2 regions of the Enterococcus saigonensis genome follow, and region 2 is predicted to be linked to the other one. Evidence: riboswitches for the same ligand, from Rfam matches in the RefSeq annotation. Region 2 holds a riboswitch; the other holds the start of a gene.
The links. Region 2 has a riboswitch for thiamine pyrophosphate ahead of EsVE80_RS09300 (thiamine-binding protein). Riboswitches for the same ligand answer to the same signal wherever they lie in the genome.
Positions count from the first base shown of each region.

Region 1: linked by a shared signal. The riboswitch ahead of thiT (energy-coupled thiamine transporter ThiT) and the one ahead of EsVE80_RS09300 (thiamine-binding protein) in region 2 are both predicted to bind thiamine pyrophosphate.

Region 1 covers NZ_AP022822.1:241,302-257,055, reverse strand. Annotated here, with positions in the region: gene EsVE80_RS01105 (YicC/YloC family endoribonuclease) at 1-521, opposite strand, end outside; gene EsVE80_RS01100 (YdbC family protein) at 534-755, opposite strand; gene EsVE80_RS01095 (patatin-like phospholipase family protein) at 908-2,578, opposite strand; gene EsVE80_RS01090 (class A sortase) at 2,771-3,484, opposite strand; gene EsVE80_RS01085 (hypothetical protein) at 3,815-4,594, shown strand; gene thiT (energy-coupled thiamine transporter ThiT) at 4,642-5,244, opposite strand; TPP riboswitch at 5,332-5,431, opposite strand; gene EsVE80_RS01075 (hypothetical protein) at 5,601-6,425, opposite strand; gene EsVE80_RS01070 (ribose-phosphate diphosphokinase) at 6,540-7,517, opposite strand; gene glmU (bifunctional UDP-N-acetylglucosamine diphosphorylase/glucosamine-1-phosphate N-acetyltransferase GlmU) at 7,765-9,138, opposite strand; gene EsVE80_RS01060 (SIS domain-containing protein) at 9,469-10,473, opposite strand; gene EsVE80_RS01055 (SIS domain-containing protein) at 10,497-11,546, opposite strand; gene EsVE80_RS01050 (PTS system mannose/fructose/sorbose family transporter subunit IID) at 11,558-12,379, opposite strand; gene EsVE80_RS01045 (PTS mannose/fructose/sorbose/N-acetylgalactosamine transporter subunit IIC) at 12,363-13,154, opposite strand; gene EsVE80_RS01040 (PTS sugar transporter subunit IIB) at 13,173-13,643, opposite strand; gene EsVE80_RS01035 (PTS sugar transporter subunit IIA) at 13,661-14,080, opposite strand; gene EsVE80_RS01030 (sigma 54-interacting transcriptional regulator) at 14,156-15,754, opposite strand, start outside.
Region 2 covers NZ_AP022822.1:1,943,153-1,958,906, reverse strand. Annotated here, with positions in the region: gene EsVE80_RS09310 (glutaminase domain-containing protein) at 1-1,343, shown strand, start outside; gene EsVE80_RS09305 (AbrB family transcriptional regulator) at 1,607-2,659, shown strand; TPP riboswitch at 2,760-2,861, shown strand; partial or broken gene EsVE80_RS09300 (thiamine-binding protein) at 3,088-3,383, shown strand; gene EsVE80_RS09295 (ABC transporter permease) at 3,352-4,119, shown strand; gene EsVE80_RS09290 (ABC transporter substrate-binding protein) at 4,116-5,117, shown strand; gene EsVE80_RS09285 (ABC transporter ATP-binding protein) at 5,120-5,863, shown strand; gene EsVE80_RS09280 (GTP 3',8-cyclase MoaA family protein) at 6,062-6,664, shown strand; gene ald (alanine dehydrogenase) at 6,740-7,849, opposite strand; gene EsVE80_RS09270 (potassium channel family protein) at 8,077-8,826, shown strand; gene EsVE80_RS09265 (C39 family peptidase) at 8,903-9,583, opposite strand; gene rpsN (30S ribosomal protein S14) at 9,884-10,153, shown strand; gene rpmF (50S ribosomal protein L32) at 10,185-10,358, shown strand; gene EsVE80_RS09250 (hypothetical protein) at 10,372-10,749, shown strand; gene rpmG (50S ribosomal protein L33) at 10,760-10,909, shown strand; gene EsVE80_RS09240 (putative metal homeostasis protein) at 10,987-11,118, shown strand; gene EsVE80_RS09235 (ABC-F family ATP-binding cassette domain-containing protein) at 11,234-13,171, opposite strand; gene EsVE80_RS09230 (redox-sensing transcriptional repressor Rex) at 13,428-14,063, shown strand; gene EsVE80_RS09225 (thioredoxin family protein) at 14,118-14,456, opposite strand; gene EsVE80_RS09220 (permease) at 14,724-15,665, shown strand; gene EsVE80_RS09215 (TIGR03943 family putative permease subunit) at 15,662-15,754, shown strand, end outside.

The sequences.
Region 1 (15,754 bases), 1.0 Mb from region 2:
TCTAATTGTGTGAAGAGTGCTTGCGCATTTTCTTGTAAAACAAACAAAATAGCTGTCCCTTCTTGTTTGCGGCTTTTAATTAATGCCGTAACAGCTTGGCTTACAGCATCTACAACTAAAGATTCAAGTTGCCCTCCAGTAGTTTGCGCTTGCTTTACCTCCACATAGTCTGGCAAAGCGACTACTTGTTCCAGAATTCGTGCAGTTGATAATTCCGTTTCGCCATAGCGAGCGGCTGCTTCTTTTTTTAATTCATTTACCAATTTATCGACTAACGGCCAATGAATTATCACCTCTTTATTAGTATCTCCTAGTTCGTTAATGGTGATGAAAACTTCCACTCGCCCTCTTTGGACTGCTCTTTTCACTGTTTGACGAATCTTATTTTCCAATTCATTGATTTGTTTTGGATTACGAATTTGCAAATCAAAAAAGCGATGATTCACACTTTTTATTTCAACTTCTACTTGATAACCCAAATTTTCTACACTTGCTTTACCAAAACCTGTCATGCTTTGCATATTTTTTAGCTCCTAGTCCATCAATTTTAATGCTTGTTGTAAAGCCGCAAATTCTTCATTACTTAAAGTAATGCCTTTTCCCATTTTCTCATGCTCTGGGCCCCAGTCCCGCAAGTCAAATTTTGGCGGTCGACCATTCCAGCTCACAATATTTAATTCCTTACGCCAGCCTTTGTCGTTTTCAGATAAGACTGCAATTTCTTCTAAAATTTCATATGAGAATGCTTGTGCCATACTTTTTCCCTCCATTAGGATATATTTCAAATAGTATATTCTTTCTTAGAATATTTTCTCAGCCTGTAAAATTACAAGTGAGCGAATTGTACCTTAAGACCTTAGCATAGTTTGTTAAATACATAGATCAGATAGCCTTTGATGACATTACTTTACTCTTCTTGATCGCCTTTAAACAAATATTTACAAAATTCAGCAGTTACAATACTAACTGCCAAATTTTCCAATAAAATCTGAGGCAAATTAAAAGGGAAGCCTTGCAATTGCAAAAAGGATAAAAATAAACGGGAGTCTGACCAAGCAACCAAACGTTCGCGGTATAGATGTAGCCATTCACTTACAGATAAGGCTGCGTCAAACTCTCCTATTTGATTTGTACTTACACGTTTAACTTGTGCAATAAACGTCTTTTCTTGATAAATTTCATCAGGCAAAATATTCAGCCAAACCCCACTAAGTTCTGCTAAAGATAATCCTGCTGTTTCAAAAGCTACTTTTTTTCCATAGACAGTTTCTAGCTTACGCCAAAAATAAGGTGCCTTAATAATTTGCCATAAAGGATCTTGCTTTTTACGTAATCGTCGACAAAACTCCCACCACAACTTATTAAACTCTTCTTTAGCAAAAGTATACCAAAAACCGGTATACCGCTGAAAATATTTCAGCGTCTCCAAATACCCTAGCCGCAGATTACGTTTGGAGCGTTGGGGATCAAACACTAAAAAACTACCCAAAGTCCAAGGTGAGCTTAAGGAAATCGTCGCAACATTTTGGGGTGGTCGATATTTCTTGGTAAAACCTGGACCTTTTACATCCACTATAATACATTCTGTTGCACCCTGTTCTACCGCAACATCAACTGGCACATTGTTACGATAGCCACCATCAATATAGTAATCTCCCGCAATTTCGGTAGCTTTCATAGCAGGATAAAAAGAAGCTGAAGCGCTTAACCAATGAAGCGCAGTGGTCAATTGTTCTTTTTGAAAATGATACACTTTTTCACTAAAATCTGGCAGTCGAGTTGTACAAATATATAAATCTTTTTGACTTTGCAACATCTTTTCCTCATCAAAAGTGCGTTGTATTAAATGATTTAAAGGTTCTGTACTCGCTCCATTTTCCCGCAGGGCTGTATATGTAAGAGACCGAATTTGTCGCAGTAATAAGTTTAGTGCATGATTATCGGCTGCTGCAGCGGGAAATTGTAATACTTGATCGGTACTCAAACTTTCCCAAAGTTGACTGGCTGCCTTTAAATCCGCTAGCAAAATTAACCCCCCGTTTAAAGCCCCAACAGAAGTTCCAGTTACAATTGAAAAAGGGATGTCTAACTCCTGCAAAGCCTGCCAGACCCCAATTTGATAAGCACCTCTTGCTCCGCCTCCAACTAAAACTAGTGCACTTTGATACTGACATTTCCGGCTAAATAGACTTTGATTTACTTGAAAACCATTATCTAAAAGCCAATTGAGATTTTCTGTGGTCAATTCTTTTGTCGCAACTTCAAATCGTAACCCGCTAAAAAATTTCTCCCGGCAAAAATTATCCAACAACTGCAACAATTGCTGACGACTACTCGTTTCCTCGCTGTCCCATAAAAAATTATCCAAATCAAAGAAGTTATCTGCTGCTACTTTGCCCGCTAAAAAAATCGTCAAATTGTGTTTTGTTATCTGCCATCCCTTTTGCTCTTTAATTTTTTGTCTCATATCTTCTTTGGCAGCGCTATTACTTGCAAAAAAAGGCAGTCCTTGACAACTGCGTTTAAAGACAAGTTTATAGTCGGTAAAATCAGAAGGATATAGTTTCGTCGTCTGCATCTCTCTCACCTCTGTTTGCTGTGGTTTTGCTGTTAAATGCCCATAATTGATTATTATTAGTATAACAAAAGTCGAACAGACTGCCTCTTTTAAAAATTTTTGTCTGGGAATAAATAAAAACAGAGTCTGCCTTTTTACTGACTCCTAAGTAAAGTCGGTAAAAAGTATCCTCTGTTTTTATTCCTATGTTTTTTAATATGTTTTTGATTTCAAAGCAAAGGCATCCCGCATTTCTTTAGTTGCCTCTTTAACTGGCGTGACATCTTTTAATTCTCCTTGGACAATGGTTCGTGTGATCCCTTCGATTTCGCCACAGGTGATCAGCGTGACAAGTTTTTTCCCTTTGATAACATCTAAATATTGCACTTCAGTTGGTTGTACTCGCACAATAATTTTCGTTTCATACGTATAGATATTTTTTAAATCCGTCAAATAAATGGTATCCCCTTTTTTCACCTTTTCTAAGGGGGTAAATAATAATTCCGGTTCATACGCTCGATGAGACGCCAAGGCATAGTTGCCTTCTCCCATTTTCTGATTTGGCTCTAAAGTCCCAGCTCCCCATAATAATGCTTCGTTTGCAAGTCCTTTAAAAATAGGCAGATTAATGCCCACTTTAGGCACAGCAATACCACCAATTGTCGGCAAATCGCGATTGGTGAATTGCGCTTTAAATACCGCCTGGCTACTAGACGGCACGACTGCGTCAAAGTCAAAAGAAGCTGACTTTTTTTGATTTTTTTCAATTTCAGCTGCTGTTACTTCCGAGACAGCATATTTTTCACCATTCTTTTCAATTAGAAAATTTTTGATTTGATTGTTAAACGTCAAGCCAACTCCTACTAAAAGTAATAATAATAACAATAAATTAATCAGCCAGTTTTTCACACGCGACTTTTTTTTCATGTTATTTTCTCCTTAATTTCATAAATTTTATCACTAAACTTACTGCATTACTTCGATGGGCTTCCCCAATTATTTTTTTGTTACATTTTATCTGTTACTATTATTTTAACATATTTAAAATCTGTTTTATACTTTGCTACACTTTCCAATAAACCTGCCATAAAAAAATAGAAAATCCTTTTTAATTCAGAGTAAAATTGTTACAATTGGTTTGAAATAATTGCAAAAAGACGTTCTCCTTGTAACATAATCTTAAAAGAAAAGATACAAGCATTTTCTCGCTGTTTATTGTAAAATAACTTAAAGTGATATAAAGGAGGAGTGGGCAAAATGCCGGAAATGGTCTATGTACATATTGATACAACAAGTAACGCCATTTTGGCCCGTGGAATCACACCGGCAGATTTTGTTCATGGCATCGTGCACTACCCTAGTAATTTGCTTTTGTTAGATCCTTCCTCAAATTATGGTGAATTTGAAGTACATACCGGTATGAAGATTATTCGAGGTAACGAAAGTGTTGACCGTTTTTTTGATGAAGTGCGCAAAAGTCGAATTACTGAAGATTTAAAGTGGATTGATTTCAGCGATGCTGCCATGCTAAAAGAGTTAACACCACTGGAAATTTCTGAGCTACTGTATTTTGGTCATATGAAAACCCATCTTCACTCGCCTTTTTTCTATAAGTTACAAAATAATTTTGTTTTTTTTGATTTACAAGATGGACTCACTCGCGTGTACTATCGTTACTTAGATGAATTTTATCGTATTTTAGCAGACAAAATTACCCGAGCTGCGTTAGGCAAATTAAATGACCGTCGCAGTTTTTTTAGAAAGGCGACACCTGTGGAAAAACTTGATTTGAACCTTTTAAAAGAAATGAAAGGACTTTTTCAAGAAGGTGTTATTTTCTGTCTAACTAGTAGTGAAGTTGTCAATAAAGAGTTTCATATTCCCATTTACTTAGTCGAAGAAAGCGGCTTACGCCAAAGTGTGACTTTTGGTTATGATAACCCGGAAATGCTGGTTGCGACTTTAATTTACAGCAAAACTGAAAGAACTTGGTATCTCAAACATGAGGATAACGACTTATTGTTGTTGCCAAATTAAAAGACTGTCCCTTTAAAGTAGGTACAGTCTTTTTTGATTGAAAATTTTTATTTTGATCGCATAATGGAAGTAAAAGGACTGCCCTTTGGTATAAATAGTTGGGGTGCCACTTTCACCAAAATCCCCAATACTACGGCTACATAAACAGCATTTGCTAACATGGAAGCACCATTAATAACAAAAGAATACATATAAGGATTCATTCCTTCTGGTGCGTATGCTCCCCAAACGAACACGCCTGCCCAAAAGTGCCAAAACCAACGGGCGAAAGCTGCCACAATGCTGCCAAAGACGACATACAAAATCGCTCGATTGCTATGTTGCCCCATTGCGGTTTGAATTCTTTTAGCAAAAATACCACCAAACCCGCCAAAGGCAAACGCAAAGGGGTACTCAAAAATAATTTGTGGCACAGAAACAAAATTTTTCATCGCTGTTCCAATCACAATACTTAATAATCCCCAAACAAACCCTGCTACTAGCCCAGGAATCAATCCTCGCCGATAGGAATATAAAACTAGCGGAACCATCCCTAATGATAAATCAAACGCCGCATTTGCCGTTTGGATTGGGATAAATGATAACGCCATTGCTGCAGCGGCAATTACTGTTCCTTCCACCCAGACTTGTAATTCCATTTTTTTTGCCATAAAAAAATCCTCCTTTAAGAACCGTCACATAAAGTACGTAGCAAATATACGCCACAAACTTCTATACAGGACAAAGGAGAAGTATCACTTCAGACTTGTCACAATTCCTACGCTCGAATGATCGATACAGGTACGAAGGGTTTAGTAGACTTACAATCTCAGCCAAATGGCTCCCCTTTGTGAACGAGTTCTATTTTATTTTTTAATGTACTTAGCATAGCATATTTCATGTTATTTGTAGAATTTTTGATCTATTTTTTATTTTTATCTACATAGCTAGACCAATAGCTACTATTTGATAGATATATCACAATTAAAAAGTTCACTTGAAAGACTGCCTAAAATGAATATTTTCTTTATCTCGTAAAATATTCACCTGTTTCAGGAACCACTACAATTTCTTTTATCAACTTGCCATTGATTTGTTTGTCTACTGTGAAGATGAAGATTTCTTGGTTATTCACAGTTTTCGTTTGGCCTGTTAATTCATCTTCCTTTAAATTATAAATTTTTTCTACAGCTTTTTGTGCAGTTTTGATGCTTTTCACTGATTCTGTGAATACTTTAGTACTGGCAAAGCCATATGGTGTCATTCGTTGCCCATACTGACTAGCATCTTTTAAAGCTTGCGCCGTCTTTTCTTCATCATAACTCACAGTAGCTGTTGTATAAACAAGTCCAGATTCATTTAATTTCACTTGCCACTGTCCTTTTTTAATTTGACTTATAGTAACAGCAGCGCGTTCATAACTTGTCCAATTACGACCACTTAATTTTACAGTCTGCGGATTTATCTGTTCAAATTTTCCATTTCCGATAATACTGTTTCCCTGGGCATCAGCCAATAAAACATTATTTAGAGTTGGGGCAGTAGGGTTCAAGGCATCTTTTATCTGCATCAAATTAAAGTTCATTTGAAATGGTACGTCTTTGTTATCCTTTGTTTTTGCCGTACCACTAAAAACTTTGTGGATCAACTCGTCATAAGAAAAGGCCAAGGGATCTTCACTAATTGCGGTAGTCGTAACTGTTGTGTCAACAGTATTTGTTTTTGCTTGTTCCAGGCTCGCTTGTTGCTGGGCAATACTTGTAATTGTATTTTTTGCTTCGTCTACTTTTTGACAACCAACTAACCCTGCTGTCATTAACAGAAAACCAACCAATTTTCTATACCTCTTCATAAGTGCTCCTTATACTTTTTATTTAATTTTAGCATAAGTTCTTTTTCCCGTTTATTTTTTGCCTCACAAATACACTAACAAAAAACTCTTACCAAAATGGTAAGAGTTTTTTGTTTATTTTGTTGGTTGTTTTGTTTCAAACAACGGACTAACAGGTTTATTTTCGTGAATACGTTTGATGGCCTCTCCCATTAAAGGACCTACAGAGATTTCATCAATTTTTTCAATGCGGCGATCTTCAGGCAAATTAATTGAATCTGTTACAACGCAACGTTCAATCGCTGAGTCTTGAATTCTTTGCATTGCTGGACCAGATAATACAGGATGCGTACATGAAGCATAAACACTTTTTGCACCAGCTTCTTTTAAAGCATTCGCAGCAAGTGTAATCGTACCTGCTGTATCAATCATATCATCAATCAAGACACAAATTTTACCCTCTACATGCCCAATAATATTCATGACTTCAGCAACGTTTGCTTTTGGACGACGTTTGTCAATGATAGCAATTGGCGCTTTTAAAAATTCAGCCAATTTACGGGCCCGTGTTACACCACCGTGATCTGGCGAAACCACAACGACATCGTCTCCTGAAATTCCCTTTTCTAAGAAATAGTTAGCAATCAACGGTGCGCCCATTAAATGATCCACTGGAATATCAAAGAATCCTTGGATTTGCGCCGCATGTAAATCTAAAGTTAAGACGCGGTTTGCGCCTGCTTTTTCAATCATGTTTGCAACTAATTTTGCAGTAATTGGTTCTCTTGAACGTGCCTTTCTATCTTGTCGTGCATAACCGTAATAAGGCATCACCACGTTAATTGTTTTGGCACTTGCTCGTTTTAAGGCATCAATCATAATTAATAATTCCATCAAGTTATCGTTGACAGGACTTGATGTGGACTGAATTACATAGACGTGAGCACCCCGAATACTTTCTTCAATGTTGACTTGAATTTCGCCATCACTAAATTGGTTTACTGAGCATTTTCCTAATTCGACACCGACCGCCTCCGCGATTTTTTCCGCCAAAGGACGATTTGAATTCAAGGCAAAAATCTTCAATCTTGGATCGAAATAATGATTTGACATGAGAACCTCCGCTTTCTTCTGCAATTAAAACTACTTTTGTCTGATCTTCCTAGTAAATAGTAGTCATTTTTGCTTAATAAATCAAGTAGGAAAGTGTTTTCAAAGTGAATTTTATGAGAAAGTCGCTTATAAAAATCCAATTTACAAATTTAAAACAACGCCCACCAAAAAAAATCCGAACTATACCAACTTTGAAATGGTGATATAATCCGAACTTTTTTGTTTATTCCAAAATAATTAGCTTCTTTTAGTTATGATATGGTAATTTTTTTGCATAATCTTCTTTATTGACTTGGCGTGCGCGGGCAATTCCCATTGCATCTTTTGGTACGTCTTGATTAATCGTTGAACCAGCCGCGATAAATGCGCCTGCACCAACATTAATTGGCGCAACCAAGTTAGAAGCCGAACCAATAAACGCATTATCGCCAACTGTGGTATGATGTTTATTTTTACCGTCATAGTTCACAAAAACAACGCCACAACCGACATTAATTTCTTTTCCTAAAGTTGCGTCTCCTACATAAGTTAAATGACCAACTTTGGTACCTTCGCCAACCTCTGCATTTTTCACTTCAACAAAGTTGCCAATATGGGCAGTTTCTTTAATTTCAGCTTTTGGCCGTAAATGAGCAAATGGGCCAATATCCACATGATTGTGTACAACACTTTCTTCAATGCAAGAAGACTTCACAATTACATGATCACCAATTTTACTATCCACAATTTCAGAACCAGATGTAATTAAACATTCATTGCCAATAACAGTCTGACCTTTTAGATAAACGCCTGGTTCAATTACCGTTTCAGCACCAATTTCCACGCCAGCATCAATATAGGTTGCCGCAGGATTAATGAAACTAACCCCATTTACCATATGTTGATGATTAATGCGATTACGCATAATCCGATTTGCCTCTGCTAAAGCTACTCGATCATTAACACCAAGTGATTCATCAAAATCTTCTGTTTGGTAAGCCGCTACAATTTTGCCTTCAGATTTTAAAATTTCAATAATATCGGTTAAGTAATATTCTCCTTGCGCATTATCCGTGTTTAATTTACCCAACGCATCAAAAAGCAATTCGTTATCAAAACAATAGGTGCCAGTATTAATTTCTTTTACCCGTGCTTCCTCTGGTGAGGCATCTTTTTGTTCCACAATCTTTTCCACAATGCCAACATGATCGCGGATAATTCTACCATAACCTGCTGGATTTGGTGCTTGTGCAGTTAAAATTGTTGCACTTGCGTTTTTTCCTTGGTGATATTCAAATAAATTATTTAATGTCGCTGTTGTCAAAAGTGGCGTATCACCACTGATTACCAGTGTTGTCCCTTTTTTGCCTTCTAAAAATTGCGCTGCTTGCATCACCGCATGACCAGTGCCAAGTTGCTCTGCTTGTAAGGCATATTCACTACGATTGCCTAATTGTTCTTTTACCATTTCAGCGCCGTGTCCGACAATTGTAATGATTTCCTTTGGTTGTGTTTCTTCCACACGGTTAATAATGTGTTCTACCATTGGTTTTCCACAAACTGGGTGTAAAACTTTATATAATTTTGATTTCATGCGTGTACCTTTGCCCGCCGCTAAAATAATTCCGTAACGCTCTGTCATGTATTCCCCTCATTTCAAGTTTTTCACTTCCGTTTTAGTTTATCCCAATCACTGTTTCATTTCAAGCAAATCAAGGATAAGCCAGATAGACCAATTTTAAGCTGAATTTTCATATCTAATTATACTTCCATATTCAGCTGACTTGTCCTAGCACTGCTTTTTAAAAAATATCTGCGCAACCTCTACTCGTTTTCCCACTGTCCTAAAAAAAATCTAAAGTTATGGGCCGGATGAAAAGTTATCCACTGTGGAAAAGTAATTTAAGCCTATTTTATTCACCTGTGTAAAAAACCTCCGCGACAATATTTTGCCGCGGAGGTTTTTATATTTTTAATAGTCAAATTGACGGTAGTAACGACGAATTTCTAACGGATGACAATTTAATTTTTCCACATGGGCATCAATTCGTTGCGTAACACAGTGCATTAACAAGAAAGATAACACCCGGCCACGATATTTTTCACTGATCCCTTCAACTGCATAATCTTTTGAATCAATAAATGTGTAATTGCCACAAATACGTGGTAATAAATTTTTCACCCGTTCTGCTAAGGGGCGCTGTTCATCTTCACCTAGGAAAAGGGTTACTGGTGTGGTTTCATCTACGATTTCTAAGGTACCATGTAAAAATTCGGCAGCGTGAATTGATTTTGAACGCAACCAGCTTTGTTCTTCCCAATAACACATTGCATAAGAATACACGGCCCCCCATTGATTACCTGCACCGATGAAGTAATGCATTGCATCATGCCGGTGTTTTTCTGCAAATGCTAAACCAAAAGCATCCGCTTGTTTTTCGGCTTCCACTAACCCTTTTGCAAGATGAGCCTCCAATTCTTTGTAGTAGTCTTCATAATCGTCAAATTCACCATTATTTTTCATCAAACGATCTGCTACCATAAAGAATTTAATTTGCTCTGTGCCTGGGGCTGGGTACGTAATCACATGATCACATTTTTTTGCTAATGGACTATTTTCAGTATCGATAAAGCCAATTAGTGTTGCACCGACTTCTTTAATTTCATCAACAGCTTTTACTACTTCTTGCGTCGTTCCGGTCACAGAAGACAAAACAACCACTGAATCTTTTGTTAACCGTTTGTTGCCAGTTGTATAGTATTCTGCTGCATGTTGCACGTAAGCTGGTAAATTACTTTTACCGTTAATATATGTTACAGCTTGCATCGCAGAAGCATACGTCCCGCCAATACCTAAATAATAAAGATTATCAAAACCTTTTTCCCACACATTATCCACAATCTTTTCTACTTCTGGACGTAACTCCAAAGCTCCTTGGATGTCGTCAATTTGTTTTTGTTCGTTGAATTTTAACATTTTTCCACCTCTATCATTTACTTTTATACTTTGCTTTTTAATACGCGATCAAAATCATCAAAAATTCGTTGGTTCAAATCAATTCCTTTAGCAGTTGCAATCTTATACGCTAAGATTTGGAAAGGAATTACTAGTAATAACGCCGAAAGAAGTTCATCACATTCTACTTCTAAGCCTAATTCAGTTGCATTTTCAGCAGCCTGTGTGGTGATGGTCAATGCTTGGCCAACATATGGCGCCATGTAAGTTTTCAAGGCCTGTGAACGAGCCCTATTAACGCTTTTTGTTTCAATAAAGAATACGAGATGCTCACTATTAGCTTCTAAGTAAGGACCATGCATATAAGCTTCTAGTTCAAATCCTTGCGAAGGTTTGCGCACCGTTTCCGTAAATTTTGTTTCAAATTCTTTTGCTGTCCCCCAATTAGGTCCATAGCCAATCGCAATAAAACGCGTGCCTAATTTAAAACTTGCTTCATGGACTGCAAAGAAATCATTTGTTTTTGCAATCACATTTGGAATTTCACTGATAACTTTTTTTAATTCGCTGCGATAAAAATCGATTTGCTCCGGTAAAAGAGCTCCCTTGTTGTCAGCAATTGTTAAACCTAGTAGGAATAATTGTAAGACAGTGGTCACGTAGCCTTTTGTAACAAAGCCAACTTTTTCAATCCCCATTTCAAGATCAAGAACTTCATCGACAGCTTCTGCAATTGGACTTGTAACGTCACTTGTTAAAGCAAATGTAAATAATCCTTCTTTTTTTAACTTTGCAATCGCATCGATAGTAGACGCACTTTTACCACTTTGTGACACAGCTAAAACCGCATCGATTCCATCACTTATACGGCCATAATGGTTGAAATTGTAAGGTTCTTCAATCGTAACGGAAATGGCAGCAAATTTTTCTAGTGTGACTTTGGCGGCTAAGCAGGCATTATAAGAAGATCCTGTCGCCAAAATCAAAAGATTATTGATTTTTTTAAAATTAACATCTTTTTTTAATGTGAATTTTGCTAAGATATTTTTTAACGTTGCTTCTTCTTCGTTGATATAATCCAACATTGTTTCCATTAATTAGCCTCCTAGAAAATACCCACTAATGAACCTAGAATCCCCACTACAGCTAAACCTAAAAGAATTGTTAATGGTTTTACTTCTTTTTTCAATAAATAAAAGACTGCACCGAATACCCCAAGACATAAAATTTTTGGAACAATATCATCAAAAATACTTTGTACCGTTACGGCATTTTCTCCAGAACCGATTTTCATTGGTAAATTGATATCGATCATCGTTGCTGTCATTCCTCCAACGACCATCAACCCGATAATAGATGCACCCAAAGTTAAGCTTTCCATCATGCCATTTGCTTGGATTTTCTTCAAAAAGCCCGTTCCTAACTTATATCCCCAACTCGTTGCAAGATAGCGAAATAAAATGTGTGGGATGTTAAAGATTAACAAAAACAAGATTGGGCCTAAAATATTACCTTGTAAAGAGAGTGATGTTCCAACTCCTGTAGCAATCAAACGAAGCGTTCCCCAGAAAAATGAATCGCCAATTCCTGCTAAAGGCCCCATCAAAGAAGTTTTAATACTATCAATTGCAGAAGTATCAAAATCTGGATCATTTACATTTTCTTCTTCCATTGCTGCATTAATTCCTAAGATTAGCGTCACAATATGTGGTGTTGTATTGAAAAATTCTAAATGGCGTTTTAAAGCATCTGCCATTTGTTCTTTTGTTTGATACAATTTTTTCAAGATTGGAATCATAGCATAGGCATAAGCCATATTCATTTGACGTTCATAATTCCATGAAAATTCCATTTGAAATGAACGCCAAAATACTTTGCTTAAATCTTTTTTTGTAATTTTTAATTCCGTATTAGAAGTCTTCGTCATCATCAACTACCTCCCCAGTAGTGGCTTGAACTTGTGAACCTTGGCTTGTGCGAACATTCATAATATTTACTACCACAACGGCAACAATCGCACCAAAAATAGCAATTCCGGTCACTGGAATTTCTAAATAAGCCGCTAATGCAAAACCTAAGAAGAAATACGGTGCCACTTTCTTATTAATTAATAAACGCGCCAACATTGCAAAACCTAGCGCAGGAATTAAACCTGTTGCAACAGATAAGCCATGTTGGACAAATTCTGGAATCATCGCAAGTAAATTCCCGATTGTTTTACTTCCCACCATAAAGGAAATTATCACGATTAATCCTAGCATGAAAGATAAGCCAAAACCGGCTAATAAATGCATACGTTCTACACCTTTGTAATTCCCCTCAGCGGCAAAATCATCTGCTTTGTGGTTCATAATCGGAATCAAAAGTCCCAAGTAAATATTCTTCAAAATCAAAGTCAACGTAGCAATAGGCAAACCAAGTAATAATGCTGTTTCAGTACCTGCTCCTGCTGTAATCGCAAAGGCCGTTCCTAAAATACCGCCAGTTACAACGTCTGGTGGAATAGAAGCTCCTACAGAAAATGATCCAATAAATGCTAGTTCAAGTGTTGCTCCCATGATAACGCCGGTTTTTATATCACCTAATACAATTCCGGTAAATAAACCTGTCACAATCGGGCGTGACAAAAGGGACGTTCCCAATGCGTATTCTGATTGTGCAATAAAAGCGACGATGCCAAGTAAAATTGCTTGTACAATCATTTCTTCACTACCTTTCTTTTACAAAACCTCAGTAACATTTACCTTTTTATCATTTGGTACTTGGCGAATTTCAACTTCAACACCTTGCGCCACTAATTTTTTCAAAAGCTCTTCTTCTTCGGGTAAAACATTGACTGCTTTGCCAATACTTCTAGTGCCTTCTTTTACTTTTGTTCCACCCAAGTTAATAATTTTAATTTCCGGATAAGCTTCAGCCAGCTTGTATGCATCTTTAACTGACTCCACCACAATAAATAATTTATATTTATCTGTTACCCCACTTTTTAATGCCGCAATGGAGTCTTCAATATTTTTAATTACTAATTTCACCCCTTGCGGCTTGGCTAATTTAATTGTAGTTTTGCGCACCTCGTTATTTGGTACATCATCATTAGCAATTAAAATACAATCTGCTCCCAAACTTTGGGTCCAGGAAAAAGCAACTTGACCATGCAATAGACGGTGATCAACACGTGTTAAAATAATCATAATTTTTCTCTCCTTACTTAAAAGTCTTCTTCTGCCACAGTAGTACTATACGTTAAATTACAAAACTGAATGGCTTCTTTTGAACTATCCAAAACTGTTGCGATTGTTTGCTTTAAATCTGGGGCAAACATAAATTGCGTCGCAAACTCAATTAGAAACGGTAAATTCATACCCGCTACTAAGTAAAAATGTTGCCGATCGATGTAACGTAAAAATTCGTTATTAACACTACCTCCAAATAAATCCGTTACCACCACTACTTCTGCCTCTGCATTTTGTTCCATTAGCGCATCCACAGCCTTGGTTAGGTCGAAGTCTTCTGTTATGTAACAATCCAATGTTGTAATATTGTCATTTTTACCACAGATCAATTCCAACGAGCTCAAAATCCCCGAAGCGAATTTTCCGTGGGAAGCTAAAATCATTTTTCTTTCCATTTTCGTCACCTCATTTCTTACACCAAAATAAAAGCAAGTTGTGTGCCAACTTTAGTGGTACACAACTTGCTTTTATTAAAAATCTTCATCAATTGCTGTATTTTCAATGTTTTGGTAAACAATATCATAAATATAAGCAATTTCAGAATCCGGAATCTTGACACTGTAATCGTTTTCTATGACACTAAAAGCTTTTTTGATTTGGTTTAAAGCAAGCTTTTGACACTGATATAAATTTTCATAATCGGCATAGGAATCTATCGGAATATTACGAATTAAGCGTTCAATTAGACAACTCACATGTACATACAATGCGAGTTTTTTCGCGTTACTAATCACAATCCCGCTATAAGCTTCTAACTCCCGCATAAAGACTTCAATTTCGCCCATTACTTTTTCTGTGTCTAATATCGTAACCGAATCAATCACTTTTTCTAGTGAAAAGTTACGAATCACGTTGGTGTTGAATGTCCTATTTTCTGTAGGAGACAAATACGTACTCAACCATTCGGACAATAGTTGGTTTTCATCACCAGAAATTAATTCTTCTAAAGATAAATAAGGTACTCCTGAAATTCCAGGATCCGCTGTGCCAATAATCCCCAACACATCATACATGGAAAAAATAGTCTCATTTTGTTTATGCTCTTTTAAGACCTCATATTCATAAGGAAAAATTTTTAATTCCACGGAAGTTGGCAAACTTTTTTCTAATAATTGGCTGATATGTGTTGCCGTTCCAATCCCAGTAAGACAAGTTGTAATTAAAGCTTTCATTTTATTTTCCGCAGGATAAATAATTTCCCAGTCAAGCTGGGTTTGTTTAGCCGCGGTTTCAATCATTTCTTGTAACGGAAGCGATTTTTGTAAATTCTCCCCGATTGCTATAGCTAACGGTGTCGTTACATTATTCATAATAACCACTGGTGCAGTAAGTTGTTTTGGAAAGAATTGATAAATCTCTTTTAACGATCCCATATCAACTAAAATAACTAAACCATTGGAAACATCTTGATTTTCACTATAATCTAAAATTTCTTCTGCTATTTGTTGAGGCGTAACATCCAGTGGCATATCAAAAGAAGCAAAAATGTCCTTACCTAAAAAACGATTCGCTACATTGGCAATACTACTAGCTGTTGCATAACCATGAGCTACAATAATCCCCCGGGGAATTCCCAACTCTTTTTGCCAATCTGCACGATTCAAATAAATTGTCAGTAAAATACAGTCCATCTCCGAGATTTCCAAGTCTAATTTTGGCTGACATAATTCTAATAAACGTTTGACATATTGATAACTTGCTGCATATTCACGCGCGATTTGTCCTTCTAATTCCTTGATTAAGCCCAAAACATTCGCATCTTCTGGGTACCATTTTCCCGCTCCTCGTTGAAATAGATAATAACTGATGGCATAAACCGCGTTACCGTTAAATTTGATTTGATAAGCACTTTCCATTTGCTTAAACGTATCTCGAATATATTGGGTTAAGTAAATCAGCAGCTCTTGCTTTTGTTGGCGATCTGTTTCAAAGAGGAGGAAATCAAACAGATTTTCCACTTCTTGTTTTAATTGTTCTTCACACATTGCAAGTTGTTGCTGTTTTGAAAATTCCGTAATAATGTGCTCAAAAGTCGTAATTACTCTTTGTTGTTGTGGATGATTTTTTTC
Region 2 (15,754 bases):
TAGCCGCCTATGATGATATTCATGCGATTAATTATTTTGGTACTGCTACTAACGCTTTGTGGAAAGAAAAATATCGAGGTATGTCTGATTTACTACAAGACTATTTGGCAAATATACCTGCACGTTTAGCCAATTGTCGAAAAATTGATGAAAAAATTCAACAAGCGGCGATTGATGCAGGTGGCCAGACATTAGATTTTATTACTGCTTTTAGTTATCGTCAGTCTATTTGTGCCCACAAGTTAATCCGCGATGAGCAAGGTGAGATTGTTTTTTTATCTAAAGAATGTAGTTCAAATGGCTGTATTGGGACAGTAGATATCAGTTATCCTTCAATACCACTTTATCTACTTTATCAAACAGAGTTAGCCAAGGGAATGTTACGCCCTGTTTATAGGTTTGCTGATTTACCAGTTTGGGAGTTTGAGTTTGCCCCCCATGATGTAGGACGTTATCCATATGCGACAGGACAAGTATATGGTGAAAAAACAAATCATGGTAGTAAAGATTGGTCAGATCGTGGGGCCTATGATACGGTTTATGATTATTATCAATTACCTATAGGACAAAATGTTTATCATTATGAGCAACAAATGCCAATTGAAGAAAGTGGTAATATGTTAGCGATGGCAGCAGCAATTTATTTGCGGGATGGGGATGATATTTTTTTCAATCAACATTTAGCAATGAATTTACGTTGGGCAGATTATTTAGCTGCGTTTGGTCAAGACCCTGAAAATCAGCTATGTACGGATGATTTTGCTGGTCATTTGGCACATAATTGTAACTTAGCATTAAAGGCGATTACAGCGCTTGGAATGTTTGGTAAAGCCTTACAGGCAGCAGGTTACAAAAAAGAAGGATTACTTTATTCAGATCAGGCAAAAAAAATGGCGAATAATTGGCAAAAGACTGCTGTATCAAATGGAGAACATACACCGTTAGCTTTTGACAGACCAGATAGTTGGAGCATGAAATACAATATTGTTTGGGACAATTTGTTTGAGCTTGGCCTATTTCCAGCTGAACTAATGGAAAAAGAAATTAAGAAATATTTAGCAGAGGCAAATGAATTTGGAATTCCATTGGATGAACGAGCTGATTATACTAAAGCAGATTGGATTATGTGGATTTCAATTTTTGCTAAAAATGAAGAAGAAATGGAACAAATCATTGGTCCAGTTTGTCATTATTTAGAAAATACGCCAAATCGGGTTCCATTTTCTGATTGGTATGATACTAAAAGTGCCCAAGTAATGAACTTTAAGAACAGAACAGTGGTGGGGGCTATGTTTATGCCCTTACTAAAAAATGCATTAGTTAAAAATTTTGTTAGGGCATAAAATTAAACTGAGATAAAAGTCATCATGACTTTTATCTCAGTTTTTTGTTTGGCTAATCTTACATAAATTTCACTATCCGAGTAAGACAAAAAGTTCTACCGTTTTATTTTGTTCTTTTAGTGTTCTTTTTGTTTTTACAAGATACAAATAAAAAAAGAAAAGGTAAAATTTAGAATAAAGCGTTTTATGCCTGACATAGGTAAAGTATGACTAGGTTTATTCACAATCTCCGTATACGTATATTTTAGAAAGCAGGTTGATAAATGATTGCAAAAATAATAGAAACGTTGATTGTTGGAATGATTGGTGGGTTAATAGCAAGAAAGATAAAACTACCAGCTCCTTTTATGACGGGAAGCATGTTAGCAGTAGCCTTCTTTTCTATTTTATCTAATGAAATGTATATGCCGAATAATTTAAAAACTTTTGCTCAAATAATTAGTGGTGCGTACATTGGACAGCAGGTAACAAAAAATGACTTTCTTAACTTTCCTAAATTAGCAAAATCAATTCTATTTTTGATGACACTATTTACAGTTAATATGTTTGTTATTGGTTTTTTGATTCATACATTTTTCTCAATTGATCTAATTACTGCCTTGCTTTCTTGTATGCCAGGTGGGATTATGGACGTATCTTTAATCAGTATCGATATGGGGGCACAATCAGAAATTGTTGCGACGATGCAACTGGTGCGATTAGTCGGAATGCTGCTTATTCTTCCGTATTGGATCAAGCTACTTCTTGAACGTTTTCAAAAAAAAGATGATGCTTTAAAATCACTCGAGGTAAAAAAAATGGTCAAACAGTTACCTGTTGGGACCAGCGACTTTATTGTAAATGATAGTCTCATTCTCATTATTGCAAGTATTGGAGGGTTGATTGGTTTATCACTTCATATTCCTGCAGGTGCATTAATGTTTTCGTTAATTTTTTCTAGTGTTTTGAAAATACTAAAAAATACAACGCAATTAAACACTAACATTCGCTATATCGCACAAATTTTTGCCGGAACAATTATTGGCAGTACCTTTACGCAAGAAAGCTTAAAACAAATGTCACATTTAATAATCCCAGCTCTATTATTACTGGGAAGCTATCTCGTTATAAATGTAGTGTTCGGTTATATCGTATCAAAACGTGGTGTTTTAGATTTAAAGTCAGCGTTATTTGCTTCTTCACCAGCTGGGGCGACAGATATTTCCTTAATCGCGGGAGAATTAGGTGGAGACATGCCTAAAATTGCTGGAATTCAAATTTGTCGTACTTTATATACCATCATAGTTTTACCTAATATTGTTCGTTGGTTGACATAATCATTTTCATTAAACAGCTGTTAAAAATGGATGATTACGTTTTTAGTATTATATACCAAAAAACTTGACCCATTTATTTTTATTTGTTAGTTTAAAGGCAACCGAATATGTGGGGAGCTATAATGGCTGAGAGGAAGTTCGACTTCGACCCGTTAACCTGATTCAGATAATGCTGACGTAGGTAAGGCGTTTATTTTGGTGCGCATAAGGCTGTTTTATTTAGAAGTGACTTTTTGCGCAGTTGAATAATAGAACTTGTGTCTCAGTATCGTCTTATGATACTGAGGTTTTTTGTTTTTAGTCTTAAAATTTAAATAAGACTCAAGTGTCTATTGTAGGATATTTTAGTTATTACATGTTTTTTTTTTAAAATTTCTTTTGGCTATCGCAATTCACGTATCGGTAAAAAATAATGGAGTGTGAAGAAAATGAACGCAAGTATCGCAATTCAAGTTTTACCAAAAGTAGAAAGTAAAAAGGAGTCATTACAATTGTCGATGAGGTTATCGCCTACATTAAAAGTACAGGATATACCTATCAAGTAGGAGCTTTTGAAACAAGCATTGAAGGAGATTATGAAGGGTTAATGGAAATTGTAAAACAATGTCAATTAATTGCTATTAATGCGGGTGCACCTAGTGTTTCTGCCTATGTAAAAATTGCATACACACCAAAAGGAGATGGGCTGACCATTGCCGAAAAAACGAATAAACATCAACATTAATTTTATTCCGTTACTAACACTTGGACTGATTTTAATAGCTTGGCAATTTGTAACGACAAAAGCTATTATCCCTGCTTTTATGCTACCTAGCCCCAAAGCTGTCTTACAAGCTTTATTGACAGATTGGCCCCAGTTAGCCGCAAATGCTAAGGTGACTTTGCTAGAAGCTATCGTCGGTCTTTTTGCTGGTGTTTTATTAGGTTTTGTTTTGGCTGTTATTATGGATCATATTCCTTGGTTGAAACAAGCCATTTATCCATTATTAGTTTTAAGCCAAACCATTCCAACAGTCGCATTAGCGCCATTACTCATTGTTTGGTTGGGTTTTGGAATATTACCAAAAGTTGTATTGATTATTTTGACAATCTTTTTTCCGGTGGCGTTAAGTTTATTAAACGGTTTTGCGGCTATTGATCCGGATGAAATTCTATTATTGCAGTCGATGGGAGCAAAAAAGTATCAGATTTTTTTGCACATTAAATTACCAGCTAGCTTAGGGTCATTTTTTGCGGCCTTAAAAATTGCGGTAACCTATGCGTTGATTGGGGCGGTGGTATCCGAGTGGCTTGGCGGTTTTGAAGGTCTAGGTGTTTATATGACGCGAGTTAGAAAATCTTATAGTTTTGACAAAATGTTTGCGGTAATTTTATTAATTTCAGCTTTAAGCATGCTACTTTTAGGTACAGTTTTCGTATTGGAAAAAATTGCGATGCCATGGAAGAAGGGAAAAAAATGAAAAAATTGGTCAGTGGTTTTTTATTAATTGCAACATTGATAACACTAGGTGCTTGTCATAAAGGACAAGCAAGTAAAAATGATAATAAATTAGAAAAAGTAACTTTTGTTTTGGATTGGACTCCCAATACGAATCATACCGGATTATATGTAGCAAAAGAAAAGGGGTATTTCAAACAAGCGGGTTTAGATGTTTCCATTGTTCAACCATCTGATGGAGATGCAAGCACGATTGTGGCTAGCAATAAAGCTCAATTCGGTATTTCTGCTCAAGATTCATTAGCGGCAAATTATGTTTCAGATAAGCCGTTACCAATTACAACAGTAGCGGCAATTTTGCAGCACAATACCTCAGGAATCATTTCAAGAAAAGGATCAGGAATAGATCACCCCAAAGGATTGGAGAAAAAAATATATGCAACATGGGATTCACCAATTGAACAAGCAATGATAAAAGATGTTATGGCAAAAGACAATGGCGGGGATTTTAATAAAGTAAAATTAATTCCCAATACAATTGTCGATGAACCGCTAGCTTTAAAGCAAAAGCAAGCAGATGCCATTTGGATTTTTTACGGTTGGGGTGGCATAAAAGCAGGTGTCGATAATGTAGCACTTGATTATTTTAACTTCAAAGATATTAATCCTGTATTTGATTACTATACGCCGGTCATTTTTGCTAACGATACGTTTTTAAAAGAAAAACCAAAAACAGCCCAAAAATTCTTAGCTGCGGCTAGAAAAGGGTATGAAGACGCCATTCAAGATCCTAAGGCTGCCGCGACTATTTTATGTCAAGAAGTACCAGAGTTAGATAAAAATTTAGTTGAAAAAAGCCAAGTTTGGATTAGTAAACAATATCAAGCTGAAGCAAAACAGTGGGGTTATATTGATTCCACACGGTGGAACGCATTTTATGATTGGTTATCAGAAAATAAACTAGTGGCAAAAAAAATACCGAAGAATACCGGATTTACTAATGACTATTTAAGTGAGTGATGATAGTGGAGTTAATAGTTGATAGTATCAATAAAAACTATGGTGATAAATCTATTCTTTCCCAAATTTCTTTAGCGGTTCCTACAGGAAAAATTATTAGTTTGTTAGGTCCCAGCGGCGTAGGAAAAACGACATTATTTAATCTAATCGCTGGGTTAGAGTTACCAGACAGTGGCAGTATTCAGTTGAATAATACTGAAATAACTGGGAAAACTGGGAAGGTATCTTATATGTTGCAAAAAGATCTATTACTTCCATATAAGACAATTGAGGACAACATTGCATTGCCGCTGATTTTAAAAGGCGTAAAGAAAAAAACGGCTTTAAAAAAAGTGGCAACATTATTACCTGAATTTGGATTGTTAGGTGTCGAAAAAGTTTATCCCAATGCTTTATCCGGTGGCATGCGCCAAAGAGCAGCACTGCTACGTACGTATTTATTTTCCGGTGAACTAATTTTACTGGATGAGCCTTTTAGTGCACTGGATGCTATCACAAAACGTGATTTGCATCAGTGGTTTTTAAAAATTCAAAAAGAGTTGTCATTGACAACGTTGTTGATTACACATGATATTGATGAGGCAATTTTTTTGTCTGATCAGATTTATCTGCTAGCTGGTTCGCCAGGAAAGATAACTGCGACGATTACCGTTTCTCGTCCAGAAAATAAAGAAGAGGACTTTTCCTTAACACCTGCTTTTCTTGACTACAAAAGAAGTATTCTACAAAAAATGCAGATAAATTAACAACTAAGAGCAAAACAAAAGAACTTAAATACCGGTTAGCTGACTGCGTTTACTTAGAGACAAGCTATAAAGTATTTTGGGGAGGTCTTTTGTTTTGTTCTTTTTTCTCTTATTGAATTTATAGTGATTCAAAAGAAAATAAAACTTAGCTAGATTACCCATTGTTTAGATACCTTTGATGCAAAAAAATATCATCAGATGACTCGTGGCGGCAAGTTAGAAAAAGTATTAGCAGGAATTGAAGCTGCAAGTCAGCAAGGCTTTAAAACAATTAAGTTGAACACTGTTGTGATTCACGGACAAAATCAAGAAGAATTAAAAGACTTTCTACAGTATACGATTACACAGCCGGTGAATGTACGCTTTATCGAATTTATGCCCATTGCTAGTCAAAAAGATAATTGGCTACAAGGATATGCTGGTGTGAAAGAAGTTTTTACTATTTGTCAAGATGAGGGTTGGGTATATGATAAACTGAAACTATCTGGAAATGGGCCTTCAGAAAATTATCAAATTAGAGGTGCTAAAGGATCTTTTGGTTTGATTCATCCTGTTAGTTGTCAATTTTGTGAAAGTTGTAATCGTCTGCGGGTTACTGCTGATGGTTGTTTGAAATCTTGTCTATATTGGGCAGACGAAATAAATTTGCGCAATAAATTAGATGACGCTGCAGCCTTTTATACTGCTGTTTTTACTGCTTTACATGATAAGCCCAAAAATCATCAGATGGCATTAGATGAGCAAGACAAAGTAAAAAAACGACAACCTACTTGGCGTCATATGAGTCAGATTGGTGGTTAGTTTGATAATAGTAAAAAGTAGTGGAAAGTTTCTTTGAAACTTTCCACTACTTTTTTAGTGTCTTTTATATTTTGCTTAAATCAGTGCCGATAGTTCTGTATGCGGTAAATGCAAGTCCTCGGCAACAGCCTGCATAGTTAAGTGTCCTTTATAAGTATTCACCCCCTGGTACAAAGCATTATTATATTGTAATAACTGTTCTAATCGGGTTGTTGCTAATAACTTCGCGTAAGGTAAGGTGGCATTACTTAAAGCATATGTTGAAGTTTGTGGTACAGCTCCTGGCATATTGGCAACGGCGTAATGGATAACACCTGATTGCATATACGTTGGATTCTCATGTGTTGTAACTTTACTACCGGTAGCAAAAATTCCCCCTTGATCAATTGCGATGTCAACAATAACTGATTCTTTTGGCATGGTAGCTACCATTTCTTCAGTCACAAGAATGGGGGCCTTGTGACCAGGAAGTAAGACAGCTCCGATTACTAAATCGGCTGTTTTTAAGGAAGTTCGGATATTTAATTCATTAGAAACTAGTGTTTGGATTTGACCGTTAAAACTAGCATCCAATTCTTTTAAGCGATTGATATTAATATCTAAAATTGTTACCCGAGCTCCTAAGCCAAGTGCTAGTCGAGCAGCGTTGTAACCTGAAACGCCACCCCCGATAATCACTACATTACCTTGACGGACACCAGGAACACCAGCAAGTAAAATTCCTTTGCCACCGAAAGTTCGTTGTAAGTATTGTGCGCCAATTTGGGCGGCCATTCTACCGGCAATTTCGCTCATAGGTGATAGAAGTGGAAGACTACCATCTGTTAATTGGACATTTTCATAAGCAATAGCCGTAACGCCACTTCGCATTAATTCTGTTGTTAATTCCTTATTGGCTGCCAAATGCAAGTAAGTAAATAAAATTAGTCCCTCTCTAAAATACTGGTATTCACTTGGAAGTGGTTCTTTGACTTTCATCACTAGATCACATTGCCAAACTTCAGCAGTAGAAGTTAAAAGTGCGCCAACATTTTGGTACTCCATATCCGTGATACCAGAACCCAAACCAGCGCCGCTTTCTACTAACACTGTGTGACCGGTTTTTACAAGCTCCAAGATACCACTGGGCGGTAGAGCCACCCGATTTTCATGATTTTTAATTTCTTTGGCAATTCCGATTCGCATTTGCATCGCTCCTTTTTTGCTGTATGGTGGAAATAAAAGTGAAATCATTTACTTGTAGCAAGATCTTTTTACTAAAATAGAAAATAAACTGACCTTTTCTTATATTTTAGTATAGAACAATAGAAAACGATTACAAATAAACTTTTCTAATATTGCTGAAAAAAATGACAAAATTCTTGTTAGAAAATGCAACGATGGCTAGAATGGAAAAGACAAGAGGTGATGAAATGCTCAAAAAGTTACAAAAGAAATTGAATGAGTATAATCATGAATATCACGTTTTAAATTTGACCTTATCTATTATTTGGATTATTTTGATGCTGTTAGATTTTGCATCAGTCATTAATATTAATGAAAATCCGTTTCGAATTGTTGATTATTTCATTTGGCTTTTATTTACCGTCGACTATTGTGGTCGTCTTCTTGTTGATCCAGTCAAAAAAAATTTTTTCAAGAAAAACTTTTTTGATTTGATTGCAATTTTGCCTTTTAACTTTATCTTTGGATTACTTGGTCTATCTCACTTTGGCAAAATTGCGCGGATTAATCGTATTGCTCGAATTATTGGGCTGTTTGGTAAGCTTTCTCGCAACAAGCGCAGTATTTTATATACAAACGGTTTTATTTATGTGCTTTATATCAGTTTGGGCATTATTGTGATTGGAGCTGGATTGTTCTCGATTGCCGAGAATCGGTCTTTTGCCGATGCGTTGTGGTATGCAATTGTTACAGTTACGACGGTTGGATATGGTGATATTGCGCCGACGACTGATGCAGGCAAGTTGATTGCGTCAGTTTTGATGCTATTGGGGATTGGTTTTATTGGGATATTAACTTCAACAATTACTTCCTATTTTAGCCACAAGAACGAAGCTATGCGCCAAGTTGAAGAGGATAGTGAACTTGCTGAGCTAAAAAAAGAGATTGTTCTATTACAGACTCAATTGGATCGAATTGAAAGAATGTTGAAGAAATGAAACTAGTAAAAGTAGCCATTAGAAGTTTAGTTAAACTTCTAATGGCTACTTTTTTGTACAAGAAAATAAGTTATGGCTAGCTTTTGGTGAAAGCCCAATAGTGGATAGCTTCACGGGTTATATCTTCAGCGTGAAATAATTCTTTGTATACCGTTTTTGCAGGTGTATCATTTGGATCTAAAATTAAAATTTGATTGTTTGTCTCTGCTCCAAGCACCATAATATGGCCGACATCGGTGAAGCGTCCCGGTTTGACGGAAACAACTACGGGAATCTTTTGTTGTAAATATTGGCGTGCACGTTGAAAGTCATTGCCTAAATCGTGATATTGCAAGTGGTAATGATTAGCAAAATCGCTAAAAATCTGCCAAGAAGTTCCTTGATCTGCAACAAAATAATTATTGTGCGCCCAATTCAAAATGTCTTGTGGCATAGCTTCATTTTTTTCAAAATAAGAAAGAATCATGGTTAATGATAAAATTGCACAGCCATTTTGGGCCAGCGTATTGTTAGCACCACTACCATAATTATCGTGCGCCCAACGTTCATCTGTTTGTAAAATTAATGGTGTAGGAATTTGATTTTCTTTTAGAACTTCATTAGCCTGTTGGCTATACCTTTCTTGACTAATACGTGAGTTGTTTAATGTAGAAGAATTGGAAGTAGGGTTTATGAAAAAGAGCCAAATTACACCTAAAATGAGCATACAAAAGCCGACAAAAATAATTTGGGGTTGTCGAGATTTTTTTTGTGCCATAATACCACCTCGCTTTTTGTTGATACTAAGTTTACTCTAAAGCAAAAGCTAAAAAAATAAAATCGGGCACAAGGCTGATTTACTAAACCTTAAAAATTAGAGTCTGCTTTTTAAAGCTTACTAAAAAACAGCTTGTAAACGGAAGGATAAAAAGTTAGAAAAAAGAGGATAAAAGACTCATCTGAAATAAAATTCATGTTATTTAAGTATTGACAAAAAAATTTTTTGTTGCTAATGTAATGGAGTTCAAAACGAAATGATTACGATTTATACAATGGAAAACGAAACGAGGGAAGTTTTATGGCGAAAAAATCAAAGATTGCCAAAGCAAAAAAACAAGAAGCCTTAATTGAAAAATACGCGGCGCAAAGAATGGCGTTAAAAGCAGCGAAAGATTACGTTGGTTTAGCCAAATTGCCAAAGGATTCAAACCCAAATCGCTTAAAGTTACGAGATCAAATTGATGGTCGTCCCCGCGCTTATATGCGTAAATTTGGGATGTCACGAATTAATTTTCGAAAATTAGCTCATAAAGGATTAATTCCTGGAGTAAAAAAAGCTAGTTGGTAAGATATAACAGTTTGATTAGGAGGAATAGAAAATGGCAGTACCGGCACGGAAAACATCAAAAATGAAAAAACGGCTAAGACGAACACATCAAAATTTGAAACAACCAGAAATTTCTTTTGATGCAGCTACTGGAGACTACAGAAGATCCCATCGCGTTTCCTTAAAAGGATATTATAAAGGACGCAGCGTTATCGCTGACAAATAAAGGAGGGGGGATTTTGGAAATCATTTATCCGCCTTTAGTGGAAGAGTATTTTAAATATCAACAGGGAAAAAGAAATTTTCTGCTTGAAAAAAGTAAAGTTTATAAAGATATGGTCGTTACAGGCTTAATTACAGAAACTGGAATGCCAACTGAAAAAGCGTTGGAAAGTGGTATGATTAAGGATTTTTATGAAGAAAAGAACTTGAGCTTTGCAGATTTTTTAGTATTATATCCCATTTTCACTAACTATGATCCAACGCTATTTCAACAAATTGATGGTTTTTGGGAAATAACTTTAGACTTTAAAAATGAATTGTTACAGACCTTAGCTGACGATAAGTTAGATTACGATGAAGCTCTACAGTTACAAATGTATTTAGAAGAGCGCTAGGAGGAGAAAAATGCGACAAAATATTATTTTGGAATGTGGCGAAACGAAAGAACGTTTGTATTTAACAAGTAAAAATAAACGTAATAATCCTGAACGTTTAGAACTAAAAAAATATTCTCCCAAGCTACGCCGCAAAGTAATTTTTAAAGAAGTAAAATAGACATATTATGCAGAAAAAGTGCTGAAGTAATGAAAGTTTCATCCATATTTTTGATTCTAATAAGAGAGGTGAAAATGATGGAAAAAACAGATTTGGCGAGTGCCTATCGTCGCCTAAAAAGTCCTAATATTAAAACGCGTAAGCGTGCGTTAAAGATTATCAAAGAATATAAACGCGATAAAATAAGAACATATTATGCAACAAACTAAAAAAGATGCGCTCATAGGCCAGTTTGACCTTTGGCGCATCTTTTCATTTTATTAAATAAAAAATGACAACAACATTTGGAATAACGATTAGATTTTAGTAAAGTCAAAGTACTTTTTATTCGTATGCTTCTAGCTCAAGGCTTAATTCTTCCCATTTTTCCAATAGTTCATTTTGCTTAGCACGGGCTATTTCTAGTTTCTCATTTAATTCTTGTAATTGCTTATGATCGGCTAAAATATCTGGTTTTATCATTTCAGTTTCTAGTTGTGTAATGATTTCATCTGTTTGGCTCATTGTTTGTTCAATATCAGATATTTTCCGTTGCAGACTGCGGACGAGTTTTTGTTGTTCTTTACTTTTTTGAAAGTTTTTTTTACCAGCTGATACAACAATAGGCGTATCGTTTTCTTCAGCAGCTAGTAAGGCAGCAATTTCTGCTTCTTCTTTTTTCTTTTCTAAATAATAATCATAATCGCCTAAAAATAAACGACTACCTTCTGGAGAAAGTTCAATCACTTTCGTGGCAATTCGGTTGATGAAGTAGCGGTCATGGGAAACAAAAAGTAAAGTTCCCTCGTAGTCAATTAAGGCGTTTTCCAAGACTTCTTTATTGTCAATATCCAAGTGGTTGGTAGGCTCATCCAAGATTAAAAAGTTTTCTTCATCCATTGCCAGCTTCGCTAAAGCAACCCGTGCTTTTTCTCCACCACTTAATAGATTGATTGGCTTATCTACCTCTTCACCAGAAAACAAGAAACTACCGAGAACATTACGAATTTCTAATTCCGGAGTTGTAGGATGATCATCCCATAATTCTTGCAGAATCGTTTTATTACTGTTTAAATTTGCTTGACCTTGATCATAGTAACCAATGGAAACATTTGCGCCTAATTGTACCTCACCGCGAATAAAGGGGAGTTGTCCAATTAAAGATTTTAATAAGGTTGATTTACCGATTCCATTTGGGCCAACCAAGGCAATCGCATCTTGGCGGCGAATGTCCAGATCCACCGGTTGGGCTAGAATTTCATTGGAACTGTAGCCAATAGCCGCATCATTTAATTGTAAAACGACATTGCCAGAAACCTTATCAATGTGGAAAAGAAAATGTGCTGATTTTTCTGCTCCTTGCGGTCGATCTAATCGCTCCATCTTGTCCAATTGTTTACGGCGACTTTGCGCTCGTTTGGTGGTAGAGGCCCGGACTAAATTTCGTGCAACAAAATCTTCTAATTTGTTAATTTCTTGCTGTTGTTTTTCGTAAGCTTTCCACTCACTGGCTAATTGTGCGGCTTTTAAATCCAAGTAGCGGCTGTAATTTCCTTTGTAGTGAGTCATTTTATGGCGACTTAATTCGTAAATTTCATTGGTTACTTTATCTAAAAAGTAACGGTCGTGAGACACGATAAGCAGCGCACCGCTGTAGTTTTGTAAATAGTTCTCCAACCAACTTAAAGTTTCAATGTCTAAGTGGTTAGTAGGTTCGTCTAAAATTAAAATATCAGGTTTTTGCAAAAGCATGCGTGCTAAAGCAAGGCGCGTTTTTTGTCCCCCAGAAAGATTATTAATCTTTTGCTGATAAAAGCTTTCATCAAATTGAAAACCATGTAAAACGGAGCGAATTTCATTTTCGTAACCATAGCCGTTAATATCGGCAAAATCGTGTTGTAACTTATCGTATTCTTTTAAAATACTTTCGTAATCACTACCGCTAGGATTACTTGTAGAAATTTTAACTTCTAGGTTGCGCATTCGTTGTTCCATTTGTCGAACCTTTTCGAACGCTGTCAACATTTCATCCCATACAGTTGCTTCTGAAGCTAAGCCTGTATCTTGGGCGAGATAGCCTAAGGTAGCTGTCTTATTTTTTGCAATGTTTCCTTCATCAGGCGCTTCAATTCCCGCAATAATTTTTAACAAGGTGGACTTGCCGGCACCATTACGCCCCACCAAGCCAATCCGAGCCTTTGAGGCAATCTCTAAATGAATATTGCGAAATAAAACATCGGCACCAAAAAGGCGGGCGATTTGATTTGCTTGTAATAATATCATGGATAATCTTCCTTTAAATGAATTATGGCATCTGACTGATTTTTCACAAATTTTATGCCCAGTCAAATAATAAAATTTGAATAAAATTCAGCGTATCAGTTGTAGTCTATCATAATTTTACGGTTAGTGTATATTACAGGCAGAGACAAAAATAAAAATTCACAAATTTATGAGCAGAGAAATTGCATTTCACCAAACGTCCTGTTATGATTTGTCAGTAAAATACGTGAAAAATTCACAAATGGAGGCGTACATGTTGAAAGATCATCATATTCCTAAGGCGACAGCGAAACGTTTGCCTTTATACTACCGCTATTTGCGGATTTTAAACAATGCTGGAAAACAAAAGGTTTCTTCAACGGAACTTAGTGAAGCGGTGCAAGTAGATAGTGCAACTATCCGTCGGGACTTTTCATATTTTGGTGAACTTGGTAAAAGAGGTTATGGTTATGATGTGGAAGCATTGATGAACTTCTTTGCAAAAACATTAAATGAAGATCATATGACCAATGTTGCGTTAGTCGGTGTTGGTAATCTAGGGACAGCCCTATTAAAATATAAATTCCATCAAAGCAATAGTATTCGTGTTAGTGCAGCTTTTGATGCAGATGAAGAAATTACTGGTCGAATCATTGATGGTGTTCCCGTTTATGCAATGGCTGATATGGTAGAGCAAATTAAAATTCAAGAAATTGATATAGCAATTTTAACTGTACCCGCCGAATTTGCTCAAGGGATAGTAGATGAATTAGTTGCAGCTGGAATTAAAGGTATTTTGAACTTCACGCCAGCTCGTCTTAGTGCACCTAAGAGTGTTTTAATTCAAAACGTGGACTTGACTAATGAATTGCAAACACTGATTTATTTTTTACATTCACAAGAAGGAAAATAAAAAGAAAGACTGAGTTGTTTTGTAGAATCACTACAACTGCTCGGTCTTTCTTTTTTATTGGAAAAGTTTAGAATAATCAGGTTTCTCATCAGAAAATGTTGTGATAATTTTGGTTAAGGCTGGGTAATCGATGAAACGAGCAGATCGGCTTAATTCTTTGCCGTGGCTTAATAAGACGACTAAAGGCGCTGTCAACGCTTGAAAATGACCAGCGACTTCGGGAAATTTATTGCCATCAAAATGGTAAATCGGAACATCTTTTTCAAAACGATTTTCCAATTGAGGTTTGACGGCTACGCAAATGCTGCACCCTGGCTGAGAAATATACGCAATCGCTAATTTCTCTTGATTTAATTGTTGTAACCCGGTATAAAAATCTTTGACTTGAATCATGTGTTCACCTGCTTTTTTGTTAAGTTCAATTTCAATGTAAAATTTTGGTCAATAAAAGTCAAATTTACTGATTATAAGTTCCAAAAAAGTAAACGAAAGCTTAATTTTTTCGTGTTAGTCTTGTGAGGTAACACGAAAAAGCGTATATTAAAGCGATGAAAAAATAAGATTTAAAAAATGAGACCTTATTTAGCCCATTGCGTTAGAAGGTTCTCTTTTTGATGAAACAACAAAATTACATATTGAAATAACTTAAGGAGTCTTTTAATGTTTAATCATTTACCTGATTCGGTTTTACAGATGAGTATGATTTTTTTATCTATTGTAATTGAAGCATTGCCCTTTGTTTTATTAGGATGCATTATTTCTGGGGCACTGTATGTTTTTTTAACACCAGAAAGAGTCCAAAAATTATTGCCCCAAAATAAATTCGCCTCGATTGCAGTTGGCTGTGGTTTAGGCTTTTTCTTTCCTTCTTGTGAATGTGGGATAGTACCAATTGTCAATCAATTTGTCAAAAAAGGAGTCCCTAATCACACTGCTTTTGCCTTTATGCTAACAGCACCTATTATTAATCCAATTGTCATTTTTTCCACTTTTATCGCCTTTGGAAATTCGATGCAGTATGCTTTTTTGCGGGTAGTCGGTAGTTTAATTGTTGCTATGGTCATTGGTATTTGGCTGGCTTATTTCAACCAACAACCGATTATTAAAGACGCTACCCTACAACAAGCTGTAACCAATGTGAATAAAGGAGGGCATCACCACCATCATGAGGATGCTTCTAACTCAATGAGAAAGAAAAGCTTTGTGCAACAACTAGGACATGTATTGGAACATAGCGTTGATGAATTTTTTGATACTGGTCGCTACTTAATGATTGGTGGCTTAATCGCAGCTGCCATGCAAACGTATTTACCTACTGGAGTCATGTTAACACTCGGTTCAAACAAAGTCTTAGCAGTTTTCGTGATGCTCTTTTTGGCTTTGGCGATGTCTTTGTGCTCAGAAGCGGATGCTTTTATTGGTTCTTCATTGTTAAGCTTGTTTGGTACCGGTCCAGTTGTTGGTTTTTTGGTTTTTGGCCCCATGGTGGATATTAAAAATCTCTTAATGATGAATCGCTATTTTAGCACACGTTTTATCGCAAATTTCGTCGCAATTATTGTCGTTTGCGTTACAGGTTATGCATTGGTGGTGTCTTTATGATTCGCTTTTTAATTTTAGCTGGTTATTTCGAGTTGATGATGTATTTGCAAGTTACGGGAAAACTTAATCAGTTTATTAATGTTCACTAT